One region of the Salinibacterium sp. NYA9b genome, then DNA from elsewhere that is predicted to be linked to it. Evidence: riboswitches for the same ligand, from Rfam matches in the RefSeq annotation. Region 1 holds a riboswitch; the other holds the start of a gene.

Region 1 (7,036 bases):
GCAGTACGACGATGTAGCGACAGAAGTGCGTGACTTTCTTCAGAGCCGAGTGGAACAGGCTCGTGCCGCGGGCGTTCCCGACGAGCGATTGTTTGTCGATCCCGGTCACGACCTCAACAAAAACACCGTGCATAGTCTCGAACTCACCCGCCGCCTCGATGTAATCACCGAACTCGGGTTGCCGACCCTCGTCGCTCTCTCCAATAAAGACTTCATCGGCGAAGTGCTTGATAAGCCGAAGCGTGAACGGTTAGAAGGTTCGCTGGCTGCCGCCGTGGCATCCATCCTCAATGGCGCGCGGGTCGTGCGGGTACACGAGGTCGCTGAAACGGTAGCTGCCGTGCGCATGACGGAAGCGATCCTGGGGCTCCGCGAGCCCGCGCTGCTGAAGCACAACATGTCCGACATCAACGAAAGGTAGGCACTGTGGCCGACGCATCCGAAATTCACTCCCTCAGCGCTGGGGCGCCGCTCACCGACGAGCAACTTCTCGCGAGCTACGCGGTGGCTGATCGATCAGTGCCGTGGTTGCGCGCGAACTTTGTGTCGAGCATCGATGGCGCTGCCACCCACGAGGGAGTGTCTGGTGGGCTTGGCACGGACTCAGACGGTCGTGTCTTCGGGCTGCTTCGACGGCTTGCGGATGTCATCGTCGTTGGCGCAGGGACAGTGCGCCAGGAGGGTTACCGCAATCTCGCTCTCGACGAGGAATCTGCCGGGTGGCGGACTTCGCAAGGACTCGCTGCTCAGCCACCGTTTGCCATTGTGACGGCATCCCTGCGGCTGGAACCGGGAGACCTGGGCAGCTATGCCACGCGCCCCCTCGTGGTGACCACCGAGAGCGCACCCGCGGAGAACCGCAAACGAATCGAAGAGGTCGCTGACGTGATCATTGCGGGAGACGCTGCCGTAGATACCGTCGAGATGAAACACCTTCTCGCGGAACGCGGACTTGTGCAGCAGCACAGCGAAGGCGGTCCGACACTCTTCGCGACCATGATCGCTCAGGGCGTTGTTGACGAACTCTGTCTCACCGTGAGCCCGCGGCTCGAAGGCGGGTCTGCTCGGCGAATTGTGGATGCGGCGGATGCGACACCGCAGAATATGTCGCTCGCGCACGCACTGTCCGCGCCCGACGGAACACTGCTGCTGCGCTACCTCCGCGCCGCGCGTTAGCGCGCTGTCGCTGCGGTATTTTCGTGCGCGCTAGCACTCGACGACGTTGACGGCGAGACCGCCCATCGACGTTTCCTTGTAGCGCGAACTCATATCCTTGCCGGTCTCGGCCATGGTGATAATGACCTCATCGAGCGAGACACGGTGCTCGCCATCGCCCCACAACGCCATCTTTGCAGCGTTGATCGCCTTCGAGGCAGCAATCGCATTGCGTTCAATGCACGGGATCTGTACGAGACCGCCAATGGGATCGCACGTGAGGCCGAGGTTGTGTTCCATCGCGATCTCGGCCGCGTTCTCGACCTGTGCGGGAGTTCCACCGAGAATTTCCGCGAGCCCCGCAGCAGCCATAGAGGAGGCCGAGCCGACCTCGCCCTGACAGCCGACCTCGGCGCCCGAGATCGAAGCCATGCGCTTGTAGAGCACGCCCACGGCCGCGCTGGCCAGCAAGAAGCGCACGGTAGCGTCATCCTTCGTCGCTTGGTCGGCATCTTTCATGCCAGGCGCATAGTGGGTCGCATAAAACAGCACAGCCGGGATGATGCCGGCAGCACCGTTAGTGGGGGCAGTGACGACCCGGCCACCCGACGCATTTTCTTCGTTGACGGCAAGGGCAACGAGGTTGACCCATTCCTGCCAGAAGTTCGGATCGCGGTTGGGGTCTTCTTCGCGCAAGCGTCGGTGCCACTCGGGAGCCCGGCGACGCACCTTCAAATTGCCGGGCAGGTTGCCGGTGCGTTCAAGGCTATTGTTCTTGCACTCATCCATGACATCGCGGAGGTGCAGGAGGCCAGCAACCACCTCAGACTCGGGGCGGCGGGCCAACTCGTTACGCAACATCACACCGCTGAAGCTGAGCCCCTCGGTGCGGCAGTGCGCGAGCAATTGTGCAGCAGTGCGGAACGGCAGCGGATCCGCGACGACGGCTGGGCCGCTAGAGGAGCTGCCATCACGGTTGTCGCCCTCACGATAGATGAAACCGCCACCGATCGAGAAGTACGTTGCCTCAAGGATTGCGGCGCCATCCGCATCGTATGCTGCAAAACGCATGCCATTGGGATGCCCGTCGAGCACGGTGAGCGGGTGCAGGGCAATATCGGATTCGCGGAACGGCACATCGCGGCTCGCGCTCACGTGCAGCAGCCCGGATTCTTCGATGCGGGCCAGAATCTGGTCCATCTCGGCGGGGAGAACCTGGTCGGGGAGCTTTCCCTCCAAGCCAATGAGCACCGCGCTCATCGTGCCGTGGCCAGCACCGGTTGCGGCGAGAGAGCCGTAGAGGCGAACGCTGAGAGTGGCGACAGCGTCGAGCATCCCGTGTTCGGAAAGATCAGCGGCGAAGGACGCAGCGGCGCGCATGGGGCCGACGGTGTGCGAGCTGGAAGGGCCGATGCCGACAGTGAACAGATCGAAGCTGCTCAGGGGCACTTCTTCGAGCGAGGGCGTCGGTACTTCAGTTCGGGGGGTCAGATTGCGAATGGCCACGGTGACTCCGTTTCTTCACCACACTGCGTCGTGCGGGCGTCGTTGAGTCCTCTCCGCTCTGTATTGGGCCTGAGAGTTTCCGCACGCTTGTGGCGTTGCGTTGCCCCGTCGGCGAGTCGGGCAGGGCCGACTACTTTTCAGAGTTGCCTATCCACTGCGGTACTGGGGCCTGAGAGATTCCCGGAGAGGGTTTGCTCCTACGGCGCCAACCATCGATCGGAAGGACTCTCCCGCAGCGGAATGACGGCTGTTCACTTGTGCCATCAGCATACACTTGAGCCTGCCTCGCAGACCCGTCAATCTCACGCCGGGGTTGTGCTCAGGCGAGCATGCGTGCCCGGCATCTCGGCGAGGAACGCACGCTCGCAAAGACCGTTTAGTCCTCGGGGTCTGAGGGGTCGATCGGCTCGTGGTGGTCAGCGTTCGTCACGCCACGACGCCAGTAACCGTCGGCCGTCACCTGCTGTTTGGGCAATCCCAACTCGCGACGCAAGTAGCGGCGGAGCGGCACGAGTGTGGTTGCTTCGCCGGCGAGGAACACGAAGGTCGACTCACCAATTTCGCCGAGCGCTCGGAGGGCAGCCTCCAGCTGGCCGAGGCCGTCGCGACGGTAGTACCACTCGGCATCCATTCGAGCCTTCTGCTCGTCACTGAAGTAGCTCTCAAGGCTGTCGTCGGCGACATCGAACAGGGCGGTGATGTTTACCGAGGTGGGGAGCATGTTGATCCAGCGCGAGGCTGCAGGAAACGCAGTCTCGTCCGCGATCAGGATGACGTGGGTTGCGCCAACAGGCAGCAGTCGTGATCCGCGCGGGCCCGCGATGACGAGGCTGTCGCCAGCGGCGGCTGAGCCGGCCCAGGCGGAGGCAGGCCCCTCATCACCGTGGACGACGAAGTCGATATCGAGCTCGTGACGACCAGCATCGCTGCGGAAGCCGAGCGGGGTGTAGTCACGCGAAATAACCTTGCCCTCGCCCTTGGGCTTCTTGATTCCATCGGCGGTCATCGTGGGTGCAGTGAGCACGCCGGTTGCGGGATCGGGAAAGAATACCTTGACGTGGTCGGTGGGGCCGCTGCTGACAAATCCGGCGAGTTCATCACCGCTGAGGGTGATGCGCGCAATCGACGGCGCCGGGTGGCTGAAGGCGCTGACCGTCAGGTGGCGGATAACGAGGGGATGCTTGACGGAGTCACGTTCAATTGTCATAGGCGATGGGCGCGGGCGCCGGCTCATTTCACTAAAAGTTAGGCTTACCTAACTACTGTAACCCTCGGATGCTGAGAGGGCTAGTGAACTGAGGAGCGTTCTGTAGTCGTGATCGAGATCTCGCCCTCGAGAGAGCGGTGTACAGGGCACTTGTCGGCAATGACGAGCAGAGAAGCTCGTTGCTCATCGGTGAGTTCACCCTCGAAGGTGAGCTCACGAGTGAAATGCTCGACCATGCCCTCGGTTGAGGTGCAGTGCTCGCACGTGGCCGCATCGATCCGCTCGCGAGTGAGGCGCACGCTTACCGACTTCAGCGGCATCTTCTTGCGGTCGGCGTACATCCTGATCGTGATGGAGGTGCAGCTTCCGAGACCAGCCAAGACGAAGTCATACGGTGCAGCGCCATGATTCTCGCTCAGCGGTGCAGGCTCATCAGAGATCAGTTCGTGCCCCGACGCGAATACTCGCTGTTCGTAGCGCGCCGGACCGCTCTCGGTGACGATCACCGAGCTGCCGTCGGCAGTAATAACCGCGCTCGGGTTGACAACCGCAGCGGTTTTTGTGCCAGTGTCGCTCTTTGTCGGCTGAGGAGCCGCCGCGCCGTCGAAAGCATAGCGAGCTGACCACGCCGCGATCATGCTCGCCGCGAAAGCAGCATCGTCCCGATTGCTCAGGAGATGATCCGCGCCATCGAGCGCCACAAAAGACTTGGGGTGCTTCGCTGTTTCGAAAATCTCTCGCGCGTTGTCGACCCCCACCGTCTGGTCGATGGGGGAGTGCATAACCAACAGGGCGGCATCAAGATCGCGCAATCGAGCGGACTGCGGTTGGGCGGCGATGTCGTCGAGGAGTTGCTTGCGGATGCGGAACTCGCGACCGCCCAGCTGAACCATTGCTTCTCCCGCAGCCGCAATCTCGGCGCTGGCGTGGGCGAAGAGATTCGTGATGTGCGCCGGATCGCTTGGGCTGCCGAGTGTGACGACAGCACGAGTCGACGGCACGCGGTGCGCGGCAGCGAGCACTGCGGCTCCACCGAGTGAGTGCCCGATAAGAATCGTAGGCGCACGGTAGTTGGTGCCGAGGTATTCGGTGGCGGCGACGACATCGTCGATGTTCGAGCTGAAGTTGGTATTCGAGAAATCACCGTCGGAGCCGCCCAAGCCCGTGAAGTCAAAACGCAATACGGCGATGCCGTAGTCAACAAGTGCTTTCGAAATGCGTGAGGCAGCGAATGAGTCTTTCGAGCACGTGAAGCAGTGCGCGAAAAGGGCGAAAGCAGAAGGAGTGCCATCGGGGAGGTCGAGACGCGCCGCCAGCATGGAACCGTTGGAGCCGGGGAATTCGATCTTCATTATCCGTTACCACTTTCGTATCGACGTGCTCCAGCGTTTCTTATCCGGATACCGGATGCAACGTCCCCATGCTCTCAGTTCTTCCCGTTAACGCCAGAACGGCCGACAAAGACGGTGTCTTGGTCGGCCGAACGGGTAAGAAGATTACTCTGCTGCACCTGCAAGCGAACCACTGATCTGGTTGCCTGAGGGGTCATAGACGAGGCACAAGATTTCGCGGTCGCCCTCTGACCAGCTGCCCTCAGTGGGGTAGTACCAGGAGAAGTCGTAGACCGAGTCTTCGTAGTCCGCGCCGATAAAGGTTCCGAACTCTGCGTAGCAGTCAGCCGTCGCCTGATCTTCGATTGCGGAGTCACCGGGGAAGTCACCCTCGGCCATGTAGGACGCAGCGTAGACCTCAGCATCGTGCGGCTCCGCGCAGTCGACGGTTTTGGTGCTGGAAACTTCGCCACCGTCTTGGTTGCCGACTTCACAGTCGCCAATAACGAGGCTGAAGATGTCTTGCGTGGTGCCGGCTCCGGGGTCGACGGCATCCGAAATTTGGTTGGTAACTTGATCGAGGATGCTGCAGCCACTGAGCGCCACTGCTGCAACAGCAATGGTGGCGATGGCGAGCGTCCGGCGCCAGATGTTCTCTGTCGTCATGGAAGTGGGTCTCTTTCGTCTGAGGTAGTCACGCTTCGTTCTGGTCAAGCTTAGTGAAACTCAGCGTATTCACAGCTAACAGAAGCGGGCGAAACCCTAGTGAGAGCTCAAAAACCCCAGAACTTCGTCATGAAGTACGCCATTTGTTGCCAGAGCGTTACCTTCCCACGGTCCCGGAACGCCTTCAACAGAAGTGAAACGACCACCCGCCTCCAACACAATGGGGATCAACGCTGCCATGTCATACGGCTTCAAGTCGAATTCGCCCACGACGTCGAGCGCACCTTCGGCGAGCAGCATGTACGCCCACATATCGCCGATCGCGCGCGAACGCCACGTGGCACGAGTCAACGCAACGACCGCATCGAGGCGACCAGCTTCATCCCAGCCCGGCAGGCTGTTGTAGCTGATGGATGCTGCCTCAAGCGAAGACACCTTGCTCACTGAGATCTGTTCGGGCTCGCCATCGCGGGCCTGAGCGAAAGCGCCGTGACCAGTTGCCGCCCACCACCGCTTACCCAGAGCGGGGGAACTGACCACGCCAACCTGGGGCACACCATCGATGACGAGCGAGATAAGCGTTCCCCAGATGGGGACGCCGCGCAAAAAGTTGGAGGTGCCATCGATGGGATCGATAATCCACTGGCGGTTCGAGTCTCCGGCCTCGCCATACTCTTCTCCGAGAATCGAGTCTCCGGGGCGGGCAGCAGCAATTCCGGCACGGATGCTGCGCTCAACAGCTTTGTCGGCATCCGTCACAGGCGTGCGGTCGGGCTTTGTCGTGATCTCAAGGTCCAGCGCGGTGAAGCGGTCGAGCGAGATGAGGTCAGCATCGCCGGCGAGGGCGAGCGCGAGGGAAAGATCGTCGGCGAGAGTGTATTCGGTCACGACTACACGCTAGCGGAACCGAGTGTCGTGATGAGCCGCTGGAACGAGTCGAGGCGCAACTTGCCGACCTCGCCGAGCGCTCCGCCAGCGACCGCTTCTGCAATCGCGCAGTCGGGAGCATCGGGCAAATGAGTGCAGCCGCGCGGACATTCTTCGGCAAGCTCGGCCAAGTCAGTAAAGGACGACAAGATCTTGCTCGGGTCGATGTGACCGAGGCCAAAGGATCGAACTCCGGGAGTATCGACAACCCAGCCGGTGCCCACGCGATACGAAATGGTCGACG
Region 2 (7,036 bases), 230 kb from region 1:
ACACCGACGTCGAGGCGATGCGAAAGATCGCCCAGGTCACCGGTGGAACGGCCTACCAAGCAAACAACCCCACCGAGCTCAGCAATGTGATGCTCGAGGCGTTGTCACAGCGCGACTGCCGCCCGAACTGCAGTTAGCGAACGCCCAGCACCTGCGGCACCACCGGTGTCGCAGGTTGCTGCGGTCTGCGGCGAAAGCGGAGGGACCCGCTTCCGCCACAGATTGGCTAGGCGCCTGCTGTCGGGGCTGCTTCGGCAGCGCCGGCAGCAGGAACGCCGGCGGCAACATCGGCCGCCATGCGTGAACGACGATCCAAGTGGATGCCGGCCACCATGCAGCGCACAGAACCACCAGCCAACTCAATCGTCGGAATATCCAGCGGCACGATCTCGCAACTCGCTTCGATCACCGAGCGCTGAGCCGGCGTGAGGCTCGCGAGTGCCCGGGTAGAGAGTGCCAAGATGCGGCCGTTCGGAGTCTTCAGCTCGAGAGCGTTGCCCGCGAAGTTCGCAATCTGATCAGCCGTGAGGTCGATCAGAGTGCGGCCCGGAGCGGTCAAGCGTTCAGCCATCTCCATCCGGCGGTCTCCCGAGGCGATCAGGTCGAGACCGATCATGGCGAAATCCGTCGCGATGCACATCATGACGTTGGTGTGATAAATCGGCACACCGTGGCTATCGCGGGCCTCAAACATCATCGGCTCGTAGCCAAACGAAGCGCAGAACCGCTCTAACGCGAGCGGGTTGGCGCGGTGCGACTCAGCCGCATACGCCACCCGGTTGGTGTGGTCGATGACCATCGCGCCGGTGCCCTCGAGGTAGATGCCGTCGTGTTCCAGGCCGGAATAGTCGACAACATCCTGCACCCGAAAGTCGTGCTTCAACATCTCGATGACATCGGTGCGTCGTTCCGTGCGGCGGTTCGGCGCATACATCGGGTACACGGCAACGCGGCCACCACTGTGTGTCGAGAACCAGTTGTTCGGGAACACACTGTCGGGGCGCGTGCTCTCCTCATCCTCGAACACGTGGATGTTCACGCCCGCGTCACGCAACGTCTCGGCCACCTGGGTGGATTCGTCGTACGCGGCGCGAGCGATCTCATCCGGGGTTCGGCTGGGATCCGTTGACTGGAAGGCATTGTCGCCCGCAGTTTGGCTATTCGGTGTGAACCGGTGAGGGCGGATGAGAACAGCGGCCGTCGGGGCTTGAACGCTCACCGGTGGTTTATGCGGTCAGCGCAGGAACGCGCGATACGAGCGAGAACAGGTCCTTGGGGTCTGCCGGGTCGGCAATGAGGTCAAGGTCGGTGGCGTAGTCGGTGTCGCGCACGGCATCGAAGACATAGCGCAGGGCCGAGAAGTCTTCGATTGCGAAGCCAACGGAGTCGAAGAGGGTTACTTCTTCGGCAGACGTGCGGCCAGTTGCGGTCCCAGCGAGCACTTCCCACAGCTCGGTGATGGGGGAGTCAGCTTCAAGCTGCTGGATCTCACCCTCGATGCGGGTCTGCTCCGGGAACTCGACAAACACGGTCGAGTTGCGCACGATGGCCTCTTCGAGCTCTGTCTTGCCCGGGCAGTCTCCGCCAATGGCGTTGAGGTGCATTCCGGGTTCGATCATGTCGGCGGTGAGAATCGTCGCGTTCTTCTTGTCTGCGGTGCAGGTCGTGACGATGTCGGCGCCCGCAACAGCGTCTGCTGCTGAGGTTGCGCGCACGATGTCGAAACCGAGTGGCTCAACGTTGCGAATGAACTTGTCCATCGCAGCGGGGTCGGTGTCCCAGACGCGCAGGCTCGTGATGCCGAGGCCGGCGCGGAAGCCGAGTGCCTGGAACTCCGACTGAGTGCCGGTGCCGATGAGGGCGAGAACGCTCGAGTCGGGGCGAGCCAAGGCGCGCGCCGCCATGACGGAGGTCGCAGAGGTGCGCAATGCCGTGAGCAGGGTCATCTCCGAGAAGAACGTGGGGTAGCCGTTGTCGACGCGAGCGAGCATGCCGAGCGCGGTGACGGTCTGGAAGCCCAGTGCAGGGTTGGAAGGGTGGCCGTTGACGTACTTGAAGCCGTACGTTTCGCCATCGCTCGTCGGCATCAATTCGATGACGCCTTCGGGGGAGTGGGCGGCAACGCGAGGTGACTTGTCGAACTGGGGCCACTTGGCATAATCCTGTTCGAGGTAACCCACGATGCCCATAATGATCGGCTCGATGCCGGTGTCGGCAATCCAGCGGCGCATGTTGTTGACGTCTACGTAGTGAACCATGGTCACTCCTTTCGTTGCGGTATTAGAGCTTCCTACGTTACGAATATGCACTATGTACCTACAACTCCCAGTCAACCCTATTTCCGGCCAATAACTATGCATAATGGGAGGCAAAATTGTACAATTTGTTCATGTCTGACTTAGATGACCTTGATCGCCGCCTCTTAGCCGCCCTTCGAGCTGATGCGCGCGAGTCAGTGGCGAGCCTCTCGCGTCGACTTAACGTCACGCGCGCGACCGTCACAAGCCGTATCGATCGCCTCGTGAGCAACGGCACGGTTCTCGGGTTCTCGATCCGCATTAGAGAAGACCGCGACCCTTCTTTCATCCGGGCGATTGCCTTTGTCGAGGTAGAAGGGCGATCGACGGATTCCGTGATCAGCCAGCTGCGCGGTCTGCCCGAGATCCATGAACTCCACACCACCAATGGCGCGTGGGATCTGGTCGCCGACATCCGCACCGACAGCCTGAGCAACTTTGACCGTGTCTTGGCCCGCATGCGCAATGTGGAGGGTGTCGTGAACAGCGAAACCAGTTTGTTGCTCAGCTCAGCACTTCTCTAGACCGACCGCTGATGCCCATCCGCGTCGCTGCTGTAGACCACCCGAGCACCAGTCGGCCGAAAGGGCACGAATTGCTCGCTCTCGGCGTGCTCATCGGCGCGAGCATCCGCCCCGCATTGCTATGCTGAACTCACAACTGAACATCGGGCCGCAACACGATGCGGGAGAGCCGGGCATCTAGCGCTAGTCAACAGAAATTGGCAGGCGCCAGGCCGGCACCGAAGGAGCAAGCCTCCCCGCCAATCTCTCAGGTTCATGTACCGCATCGCACTTGGCCACTCTGGAAAGAGAACCTCGCATCACCCTGAGGTTCCGCCGACGGTGAAAGCTCGCTAGCGTTTAGCGTGTGAAGCTCTCAGGCTCATCACAGAGGGGGAGTTCTATTCACTAGCCCATGCGCCAGGAGAACTCCGTGACCGATGTATCAAGTTCTGAAGCTTCATCCGCTGAATCTTCGCCCACCGCGGTGAGGTATTCACCGCTGCACAGCATCCATGAGCAACTCGGTGCTGCGTTCACCGATTTCGCTGGCTGGATGATGCCGGTGCGGTACAGCTCCGACCTCGCCGAGCACCATGCCGTGCGCACCGCTGCCGGCATTTTCGACATCTCGCACATGGCCGAGATTCACGTGCGCGGCGCTGACGCTGGCGCGTACCTCGACTACGCGCTCGCGGGCAAGCTCTCAAGCATCGCTCTTGCGCAGGCCAAGTACAGTCTGTTGCTCAACGAAGCAGGCGGCATCATCGATGACCTCGTCACCTACCGCCTCGCTGATGACCACTTCTTGGTTGTCGCCAATGCCGGAAACCGCTTTGCCGCAGCGACAGCGCTCACTGAACGGGCCGTCGACTTTGACGTAGCGGTCACCGATGAGAGCGACGACTATGCGCTGATCGCCGTTCAGGGGCCGGTCTCGCGTGCCATCCTCGAGGCGACCGCGGGGCTCACCGGCTTTGCGACACCGCTCGACGAACTCAAGTACTACCGCGAAACCGCGGCCACCTTCAATGGCGCCGACCTCATTATCGGCCGCACCGGCTACACGGGCGAAGACGGCTTTGAGCTGTACATTCACGTGGATGCCGCGGCCGACCTCTGGGCTGCACTCACGGTTGCCGGCGAACCTCTCGGTCTCGTGCCCGCCGGTCTCGCGTGCCGAGACACTCTCCGCCTCGAAGCGGGCATGCCGCTGTATGGACACGAACTCAACCTCGGCACCTTCCCCGTGCAGGCTGGCCTCGGCCGCGTTGTTGCACTCAGCAAGGAAGGTGACTTCGTCGGTCGCAGCGCGATCGAAGCGGGCCCGGATGCCGGTGCTCGCGTTCTCGTCGGTCTCGCCGCCGAGGGCCGTCGCGCCGGTCGCGCTGACTACCTTCTTTTTCACGGTGACACCGAGGTGGGAGTCATCACCTCCGGCGCGCTGTCGCCAACGCTGGGGCACCCGATCGCTATGGCTTACGTCGACTCCGACGTGAGTGAGGTCGGCACCGAGCTTCACATTGATGTGCGGGGCAGTCGCATTGCTGCATCCGTTGTTTCCCTACCCTTCTACAAAAGAGAGGCCTGATCATGGCTGAGAAGAGCGAATTGCAGTACACCGCCGAGCACGAATGGGTGCTGGTCGACGGCACCATCGCGACGGTCGGAATCACCGACTTCGCGGCAGGCAAACTGGGCGACATCGTCTTCGTTGACCTGCCCAAGGTCGGCGCCACCGTCGCTGAGGGCAAGATCGTCGGCGAGATCGAGTCGACCAAGTCGGTGGGTGAACTCTTTGCTCCCGTTGCGGGAACCGTTGTCGAATCCAACGATGCTGTCGCCGACAGCCCCGAACTCGTCAACAGCGACCCCTTCGGTGAAGGCTGGCTCGTGAAGATCGAATTTACTGAACTCCCGTCGATGCTCAGCCTCGACGAATACACCGCATTGACAGGCGAATAATGCCCAACCCTTTCATCAGCGGCACGTTTGCTGACCGCCACATCGGCACGGATGACGCAGCCCAGGCCAGCATGTTGGCCGCTGTCGGCTACGACAGCCTCGAATCGCTCGTGGATGCCGCGGTTCCGCCCGCCATTCACCAGACTCCGGTCGTGAATTCCACGATCCCGGCTCCTGCCTCTGAGCGTGAGGCGCTCGCCGAACTGCGCGCCCTCGCTGGCGCGAACAAGGTTCGTCGCAGCATGATCGGTCTCGGGTATTACGACACCATTACGCCCGCTGTGATCAAGCGAAACGTGCTCGAGAACCCGAGCTGGTACACGGCGTACACGCCGTACCAGCCGGAAATTTCGCAGGGTCGCCTTGAGGCGCTCCTCAACTTCCAGACGATGGTTGCAGACCTTGCAGGCATGACCACGACAAACGCGTCGATGCTCGATGAGGGCACCGCCGCTGTGGAGGGAATGCTTCTTGCGCGCCGTGCGGCTCGCGTGGAGTCGCCCGTGTTCATCGTGGATGCCGACACTTTTCCGCAGACCAAGGCTCTGCTGGCGAACCGCGCGGAGGCTCTCGGAATTGAGCTTGTAGAGCTCGACCTGGCCACGCTCGGTGCGAACCCTGAGCTGCCGGAATGCTTTGGTGCGCTCATCCAGTACCCGGGTGCAACCGGTCGCGTGTGGGATTCCAGCGAGGTTATCGCCGCGGTCAAGGCTCACGGTGGACTCGCTGTTGTTGCTGCCGACCTGCTCGCCCTCACGATGCTGAAGTCGCCAGGAGAACTCGGCGCAGATGTTGCTGTCGGCACCACGCAACGCTTCGGCGTTCCGATGGGCTTCGGCGGACCGCACGCCGGCTACATGTCCGTGCGCAAGGGCCTCGAACGTCAGTTGCCCGGCCGCCTCGTCGGCGTATCTCAGGATGCCGCCGGCGACCCCGCCTACCGCCTTTCGTTGCAGGCGCGTGAGCAGCACATCCGCCGCGAGAAGGCGACCTCCAACATCTGTACTGCACAGGTTTTGTTGGCTGTCATGGCATCCATGTATGCCGTCTATCACGGTCCCCAAGGTCTCAAGCGAATCGCTCAGCGCATTCACCACGACACTGCCAAGTTCGCGGCACGCCTGACCGCCGCGGGCTACACGGTCGAGAACAGCACCTTCTTTGACACCCTCTCGGTGACGAAAAAGGGCCAGGCTCAGGCGATCGCCGCCAAGGCACTCGAGAGTGACATCCTGATTTATGTCGTGGATGCTGACACTGTGCGTGTGAGCTTCGACGAAGTATCGACGCAGCCCTATGGCGGAATGCTCGCCGCACAAGAGAATGATCTCGCCGACGCCTTCGGGCTGGAGGGTGGTTTCTTCAGCTACTCGCCCGACGACACCACCATTCCCGAGGCTCTCAACCGCACGAGCGAGTACCTCACGCACCCGGTCTTCAACACGCACCGCTCGGAGACGAGCATGATGCGCTACCTCAAGTACCTCGCCGACAAGGACTACGCGCTCGACCGCGGCATGATCCCGCTGGGCTCGTGCACGATGAAGCTGAACGCTGCAAGCGAGATGGAAGCGGTGAGCTGGCCGGAATTTGCGGGCATCCACCCCTTCGCTCCTGCCGAAGATGTCTCCGGGTACCTCGTCATGATTTCGCACCTCGAGTCGTGGCTCACCGAGGTCACCGGGTACGACACCGCGTCGTTGCAGCCGAACGCGGGCAGCCAGGGCGAACTCGCGGGGCTCCTCGCGATTCGTGGCTACCACCGTGCGAACGGTAATCCGGAACGTACGATCTGCCTCATCCCGTCGAGTGCTCACGGCACCAACGCCGCCAGCGCGATGCTCGCCGGAATGCGTGTCGTGGTCGTGGCCTGCGATGACCTCGGCAACGTCGACCTCGATGATCTGCGCGCCAAGATCGCTGAGCACGCGAGTGAAATCGCCGCCCTCATGATTACCTACCCCTCGACTCACGGGGTGTACGAGCACGAAGTGCGTGAGATCACGCAGGCTGTGCACGACGCTGGTGGACAGGTGTACGTTGACGGTGCCAACCTCAACGCTCTGCTCGGTTACGCGCGGTTCGGTGACTTTGGCGGCGACGTCAGCCACCTCAACCTGCACAAGACCTTCTGCATCCCGCACGGCGGCGGCGGCCCCGGGGTTGGTCCGGTCGTTGCGAAAGCACACTTGGCCAAGTTCTTGCCTGGCCATCCCATGGCGCAGAGCCAGCACCATCCGGCATTCGACATGCAGACCGGTGCTGCCGGTC

What was found. Region 1 has a riboswitch for glycine ahead of ACWFSR_RS04755 (L-serine ammonia-lyase). Riboswitches for the same ligand answer to the same signal wherever they lie in the genome.
Region 2: linked by a shared signal. The riboswitch ahead of gcvT (glycine cleavage system aminomethyltransferase GcvT) and the one ahead of ACWFSR_RS04755 (L-serine ammonia-lyase) in region 1 are both predicted to bind glycine.

The regions. Positions count from the first base shown of each region.
Region 1 covers NZ_OZ333476.1:1,000,577-1,007,612, forward strand. The annotation lists gene folP (dihydropteroate synthase) at 1-421, shown strand, start outside; gene ACWFSR_RS04750 (pyrimidine reductase family protein) at 427-1,176, shown strand; gene ACWFSR_RS04755 (L-serine ammonia-lyase) at 1,207-2,661, opposite strand; glycine riboswitch at 2,809-2,904, opposite strand; gene ACWFSR_RS04760 (siderophore-interacting protein) at 3,038-3,868, opposite strand; gene ACWFSR_RS04765 (bifunctional alpha/beta hydrolase/OsmC family protein) at 3,949-5,220, opposite strand; gene ACWFSR_RS04770 (septum formation family protein) at 5,365-5,865, opposite strand; gene ACWFSR_RS04775 (inositol monophosphatase family protein) at 5,962-6,753, opposite strand; gene rsgA (ribosome small subunit-dependent GTPase A) at 6,756-7,036, opposite strand, start outside.
Region 2 covers NZ_OZ333476.1:767,688-774,723, forward strand. The annotation lists gene ACWFSR_RS03690 (VWA domain-containing protein) at 1-137, shown strand, start outside; gene ctlX (citrulline utilization hydrolase CtlX) at 227-1,219, opposite strand; gene ACWFSR_RS03700 (ornithine cyclodeaminase) at 1,227-2,258, opposite strand; gene ACWFSR_RS03705 (Lrp/AsnC family transcriptional regulator) at 2,390-2,821, shown strand; glycine riboswitch at 2,973-3,094, shown strand; gene gcvT (glycine cleavage system aminomethyltransferase GcvT) at 3,234-4,391, shown strand; gene gcvH (glycine cleavage system protein GcvH) at 4,394-4,765, shown strand; gene gcvP (aminomethyl-transferring glycine dehydrogenase) at 4,765-7,036, shown strand, end outside.